One region of the Planococcus sp. S3-L1 genome, then DNA from elsewhere that is predicted to be linked to it. Evidence: riboswitches for the same ligand, from Rfam matches in the RefSeq annotation. Region 1 holds a riboswitch; each other region holds the start of a gene.
What was found. Region 1 has a riboswitch for S-adenosylmethionine ahead of QMF37_RS02365 (methionine biosynthesis PLP-dependent protein). Riboswitches for the same ligand answer to the same signal wherever they lie in the genome.
Positions count from the first base shown of each region.

Region 2: it holds a riboswitch for S-adenosylmethionine, as region 1 does, so the genes downstream of both, QMF37_RS10300 (methionine ABC transporter ATP-binding protein) here and QMF37_RS02365 (methionine biosynthesis PLP-dependent protein) in region 1, are expected to answer to the same signal.
Region 3: it holds a riboswitch for S-adenosylmethionine, as region 1 does, so the genes downstream of both, QMF37_RS00475 (methionine ABC transporter ATP-binding protein) here and QMF37_RS02365 (methionine biosynthesis PLP-dependent protein) in region 1, are expected to answer to the same signal.

Region 1 is NZ_JASISN010000002.1:55,016-57,283, reverse strand. Features, by position in the region: gene QMF37_RS02370 (LLM class flavin-dependent oxidoreductase) at 1-40, opposite strand, end outside; SAM riboswitch class I at 800-905, shown strand; gene QMF37_RS02365 (methionine biosynthesis PLP-dependent protein) at 980-2,113, shown strand; gene metC (cystathionine beta-lyase) at 2,097-2,268, shown strand, end outside.
Region 2 is NZ_JASISN010000009.1:50,371-52,638, forward strand. Features, by position in the region: gene QMF37_RS10295 (methionine ABC transporter permease) at 1-448, opposite strand, end outside; gene QMF37_RS10300 (methionine ABC transporter ATP-binding protein) at 441-1,466, opposite strand; SAM riboswitch class I at 1,555-1,659, opposite strand; gene QMF37_RS10305 (thioredoxin family protein) at 1,766-2,092, opposite strand; gene QMF37_RS10310 (ribonuclease M5) at 2,098-2,268, opposite strand, start outside.
Region 3 is NZ_JASISN010000001.1:98,273-100,540, reverse strand. Features, by position in the region: gene QMF37_RS00480 (methionine ABC transporter permease) at 1-334, opposite strand, end outside; gene QMF37_RS00475 (methionine ABC transporter ATP-binding protein) at 324-1,337, opposite strand; SAM riboswitch class I at 1,406-1,508, opposite strand; gene QMF37_RS00470 (carbon-nitrogen family hydrolase) at 1,558-2,268, opposite strand, start outside.

The sequences.
Region 1 (2,268 bases):
GCACCGCCAATGGGATATTTTCAAATTTCTTAATGTGCATAATTACGTTCACTCCTATTCTCTTCCATTGTAGCGATGTTTATCTGAACCGTCCCTTTTTTTGCTCAAGCACCGAAAAGCGTAAGCAGCCATGTAGATTCGACAGGCATAAGACGCTCTGGCGAAGTGGCGTGTTTTCAGCCACACAGCCGGAGTGGCTTATGACCCGAGAATCTGGCTGCTGGAGTCTGGACACCATGAAAAGTGAAAGTGCCTCGTCAGCTCTGACAGGCATAAGACAGACCAGCAGTGTGGCGTTCTTTGCCACGCAGCTGGGTTGACTTATGTCCCGAAGAGCTAGGCACTTGCAACTGGACACCGAAAAGCGCAAGCTGCCATGTAGATTCGACGGGCATAAGACGCTCTGGCGAAGTGGCGTGTTTTCAGCCACACAGCCGGAGTGGCTTATGTCCCGAGAATCTGGCTGCTGGAGTCTGGACAACATGAAAAGTGAAAGTGCCTCGTCAGCTCTGACAGGCATAAGACAGACCAGCAGTGTGGCGTTCTTTGCTACGCAGCTGGGTTGACTTATGTCCCGAAGAGCTAGGCACTTGCAACTGGACACCGAAAAGCGTAAGCAGCCATGTAGATTCGACAGGCCTAAAGAAATTTTTCTTTTCCCATCCTCCCTTTACTAGTCAAGCTAGTTGCCTACCCACTTCTTATATTTGCATTATTTAAAATTCAACACTTGCTTTCTGTCATTAATTGATTTATGATTAGGAACATCTAAACAGAAACACTAAACTTAATAAGATATTTCTTATCTAGAGAGACGGAGGGATTTGGCCCTGTGAAGTCTCAGCAACCAGTCTGATGAAGACTACGGTGCTAATTCCAATAGGCTTCTGCCTAACAGATGAGAAGAATGCATTTCCGGACAGGGGCTTTCTTCTTTATGAAGAAAAGCCCCTGTTTTCTTATTGAGAGGATGAGTAATATGACAAAACACAGCTTGGAAACTTTATTAGTTCAATTAGGCAATCACAGCGATCCCACAACAGGAGCCGTTAATCCGCCCATATACTTATCGACAGCCTACGAACATCAAGGACTTGGCCACTCAACTGGCTATGATTATACGCGCACGAAAAACCCGACTCGCTCTGTTCTGGAAGAAGGATTTGCAGAACTTGAAGGCGCAGATGCTGCATTTGCTTGCAGTTCTGGAATGGCAGCTATTCAACTCGTTTTGTCTCTTTTTCGTCCAGGTGATGAATTGTTACTACCGGAAGATATTTATGGTGGAACATACCGCCTATTAGATCACTTTGCATCAGCTTATAATATTCACCCCAACTACGCCGAGTTCAAAGATGTCCAAGACACAGAACAAAAAATAACCATTCATACACGTGCACTTTTTATTGAAACGCCCACCAATCCACTGATGCAAGAAATTGATCTCGTTGCTTATGCCGCATTGGCTAAAAAGCATAAGCTTCTATTAATCGTCGATAACACATTTTTAACGCCATTCTTTCAACAGCCCCTATTACTGGGTGCAGACATTGTTATCCATAGTGCGACGAAATATATTGGTGGTCATAATGATGTTTTAGCTGGACTTGTTGCCGCTAAAGGCGATCGCCTTTGCGAAAAACTGGCAACATTCCATAACTCGGTTGGTGCCGTTTTGTCCCCTTTTGACTCTTGGTTACTGGTTCGCGGATTAAAGACATTGCCTTTACGGATGCGACAGCATGACGCAAACGCGAAAACCATTGCTGAGTTTTTGTCTCAGCAGTCGTCTGTGTCTGATGTGTTGTACCCTGGAAAAGGCGGCATGTTGTCCTTCCGTTTGCAAAAAGAAGAATGGATAGCTCCTTTTCTTGAACACATTAAACTCATCACCTTTGCGGAAAGTCTTGGCGGTGTTGAAAGTTTTATTACTTACCCCGCCACCCAAACTCATGCAGACATGCCTTTTGAAGAACGGACGAAACGTGGCGTTTGCAATCGGTTATTGCGATTTTCAGTCGGGGTGGAACTTGCTGAAGATTTAATTGCTGACTTAGCACAAGCATTTTCAGAACTAAATAAGGAGGTAGTCGAATATGACCGATCGCATTGAAACGAAGTTTATTCACTCTACTGGAGTCGACCCACAAACTGGAGCTGTCAATGTACCTATCTATTTATCATCCACTTTCCACCAACAAAGCCTGGATTCGTTTGGACCGTTTGATTATAGCCGTTCTGGAAACCCCACTCGCCTAGCGTTAGAAG
Region 2 (2,268 bases), on a different contig from region 1:
CCGGTTTTGATTCCGGCAATAAAACTTTCCAAATGATGGTGCCGGTTGTTGCACCCATTGAACGAGCCGCCTCGATCACACCTTTATCAATTTCTTTTAGCGCAATTAGCACCATTCGTGCATAAAATGGAGCTGAACCAATGATTAATGCCGGTAAAGCCGCATTCGGTCCGCGAATCGATCCCATCAAGAACAAAGTGACAGGAATCAATAAAATGATCAAGATGATAAAAGGAATTGACCGGAAAATATTGACGAATGCGCCAGTCAGCCAATTAACGAGTTTGTTTGCCCACAATTGTTTCGGTGCTGTTAAGAACAAGATAATACCAAGTGCTAAACCAATAACAAATGTAAATACAGTTGATAATGCGGTCATGTAAAGTGTTTCAAGAGTAGCTTCCCACATGCTGTCCCACTTTACGTTTGGAAATAATGATTCAATCATTGTCCATCACCTCCGCTTGAATATCTTCTGAGCGAAGAAATACCAGTGCTTCTTCAATTTCTGCTTGAGACCCTTTAAGCTGTAAGATTAAGGTGCCGTATGCGCCACGCTGCGTATGCGAGATATTGCCTTGAACAATATTCACTTCCACGGCATGACTGCGAATCAATTTAGTTAAAATGGGTTGTTCGGTTTGATCGCCAACAAAAACCAATTTCACCAATTCGCCAGTTGGGTATAATTCCCGCAGGTTTTTGATGGTTTCCTGTGAATCTCCACTGTCGGCTACTTGCGCAACAAAGCGTTTCGTGATTGCCTCTTTCGGTGATTGGAATACATGTAAAACGTCGCCAAGTTCTACAACTCGTCCGCCTTCCATTACAGCCACACGGTGGCAAATTTTCCGGATGACGTGCATTTCATGAGTAATCAATACAATTGTCAATCCCAATCGCTTATTGATGTCTACTAACAAGTCAAGAATGGCATCTGTTGTTTCTGGATCGAGTGCTGATGTCGCTTCGTCACACAACAAGACTTCTGGGTCATTTGCTAATGCCCGGGCAATACCGACGCGTTGTTTTTGTCCTCCTGATAGCTCAGAAGGATAGGCGTTTTCACGACCCGTCAATCCGACTAATTCAATTAACTCCTGTACACGATTTCCGCGTTGTGCTTTTGCCACTCCGGCAATTTCTAGCGGAAATTCAATATTTTCTCTCACTGTACGAGACCATAGTAGATTAAAATGTTGGAAAATCATACTGACTTTCTGACGTGCCTTGCGTAATTCTCCGCCTTTAATCGCTGTGATAATTTGTCCATTAATCTCTACAGTTCCTGACGTTGGCTTTTCTAACCCATTCAACAATCGGATTAAGGTACTTTTACCTGCTCCACTATAACCAATAATACCGAATATCTCTCCATCAGAAATGGATAAGTCCACTTGATCCACAGCTGTTAAAATTGCCTTGCCTGTATCGAATTTTTTTGTCACTTGCTTTAACTCAATCATTCTTCCAACACTCCTAAATCTTAAAAATAAAAAACCCTTCCGCGCATAACTGAGCAGAAGGGCAAACGTATAGTATACGGAAACCAATCTCTCATCGTCCAAAGCTTTCGCTTTGTGTGATTTGGCACCATTTCATTTTCATGACGGTTGCCGGGCTTCATAGGGCACTTCCCTCCACCACTCGTAATAAGAGTTTTGATATAAAATTTTCGGAAAACTTAAGGACTGTATTCTATTTGACTCTTCGCTTGTTGTCTAGATTTCAGACAAGCAATTGGTTTTTTTATCAGAAGACTAATTTACCATGACCGACTGTATTCGTCAACAGGTTTTAACTTACTATACAAGTATGGCACTGATTGAAAAGCATAGATTTTCTCTTTTAGTTTGCCACCTTCTGTTATAAGTAAGCACGGTACACTCTCCACTTCGTAGAGATCCGCTATTTCTTGAACGTAATTTAAATTTGCTTTGCCCATTGGAAGATCCGGTAACAATTCGGTGACGACTGATAGCATCTTAGACGCAACCTGGCAAGTTCCACACATTGGCGCGTACAAATAATAAGCCGTTGATTTATTCGTATTCTTTTCTTTGATCCATTCTTTGTGCGTCCATTCATTCATTTTCTTCATCCCTCTGTTAATAGCTTATTTACCTGGATATTCGCTGTGATGAGCACATCCATCAATATCCGGAGTGGTGTTGCTGCAACTTCTTTATAATTTCGGTTAATGTAAAAATGACGAGCTTCAGGAAATTCACGCTTGACGAGTTTTCTCAGTTTTTCTCCTGAAGAGTC
Region 3 (2,268 bases), on a different contig from region 1:
GCGCGAAAAAAGGAATTGCTGCGACAGATAGTGATACACTGGCCGCAACCGGGCCAATTGTTGTTCCTGTGATAAATTTCGTTAACGGAATAAGTGCCACTAACAAAATGATAAAGGGAATAGAGCGTACAATGTTTACAACAAAGCCCACTACCGAGTTTACCGGTCGATTTTCAAGAAACAGACCGCGATCGGTTATGAATAACAAAATTCCGAGCGGCAAACCGACAATCAATGATACCGATAATGAGATGCCGATCATCATTAATGTTTGGAAAAATGCTGTTTGTATTTCTGGCCATAATTCAATAATTCGTCCCCATTCAATTTCCACTCGATATCACCTCCACGATTGCTGCTCTGTTTTCCAAATACTTCAATGCCTCCATAACTTCCATTTCAGCGCCTTTTAACTCCATAATAAAGACGCCAAGCGGTCGTTCTTGAATGTACTCGATAGCTCCGTGCAAAAAGTTGCCTTTTACCGAAAAGTTCTGCAGCATATCGGAAATGACGCCTTCGCCTGCTACGCCACCTTTGAACAGCACTTTCACTAAAGTTCCTTTAAATTCTTTCAAAATATGTACTGGGACATTAAAGGATACGACACTAGAAATAAATTCTTTTGTTAGCTCCTTTTGAGGATCTGCAAAAATATCGTAAACTTGTCCTTCTTCAATGACACGTCCGCCTTGCATGATCGCCATTCGATCGCAAATTTCCTTAACTACATTCATTTCATGCGTAATTAGTACAACTGTAATTTTCAATTTGCGATTGATGTCTTTTAATAACCGCAATATAGATAACGTCGTATTAGGGTCGAGCGCGGATGTCGCTTCGTCACACAACAAGACTGCTGGGTTGTTTGCTAATGCTCGAGCGATACCAACTCGCTGTTTTTGACCTCCACTCAACTGTGCAGGGTAGACATCCCGCTTATCTGACAAGCCGACCATTTCTAGTAGCTCTTCTACGCGGATTTTAATGTCTTTCGTAGGTGTACCTGCTGCCCGAAGTGCAAAAGCAATATTGTCATAAACCGTCTTCTGGCTGATCAAATAAAAATGTTGGAAAATCATACCTATTTTCAATCTCGCTTTTCTTAATTGATTGCTGCTCAACTTCGTTAAGTCTTTGCCATCGACTACGACACTGCCAGAGCTCGGTCGTTCCAGCAAGTTGATGCAGCGAATCAGCGAACTTTTACCAGCTCCTGAATATCCAACAATCCCAAAAATCTCACCTTTTCTGACTTCAAGTGAAACCTGATCTACTCCAGTAACGGTGCCGTGTTTCGTTATGTACGTTTTCGTTAAGTTCTCAATATGTATCATAGCTTCCCCCTGGCAACAAAAAGATGCCTCTTTCATCAAGAAAGAGGCATCGAAAAGTTTATTTTCTCGACTTATCTTCCGGAATATTTACATTCCGCAGGACTTGGCACCTTCCCAAATGGGGGTTGCCGGACGTCATAGGGCCTACCCCTCGGTCTCTCTTGATAAGTTAGTATATTAGATTGAATTTCATATTACAGACATAGATTCAGAGTGTCAATCAAATTTTAAATGTTTCGTACAATTTTTCACGACGATCATCAAAGACCGGAATCCGTTTTCGGACTTCCTCTACTTCGTCCAAATTGATTTCCACATACCCCACGCCTTCGTCTTTTTGCATATCCAAGCGAACTTCTCCCCAAGGAGCTATGACCATCGTACTGCCGCCAAACACATTTTTCGGATCGCTGCCGACGCGATTCACGGCAACGATAAAGCACTGATTTTCAATTGCACGAGCTTGTAAAAGAATACGCCAGTGGTCAATTCGCGCTTCTGGCCATTCCGCTGATACGAAGATCAGTTTCGCTCCATTTAGTGCTTGTGCACGAATCCATTCAGGAAAACGAATGTCATAGCAAATAACTCCGCCATAAACAGTGCCGTCCAGTTTAAACGTCCCAAGTGTATCACCTTCTTCAAGGTGAATATGCTCATCCATTAAACCAAAACGATGTGCTTTGTCGTATTCCAAAACAAGTTCACCGTTTTTATTAACGACATACATCGTATTATAAAAGCCGTTATTCTTCTGTGTTGAAACAGAACCTCCGACAATATTCACAGCATGTTCTTTCGCAAAACTTTTCAGTAGCTCTACAGTTTGGTTAGTGCTGTCTGCTAAAGTACCAAGCTCAGTCAGTGCATATCCCGTGTTCCACATTTCTGGCAAAACAATTGTCTCCGCTCCGTTAGCGGCTGCCTCCGT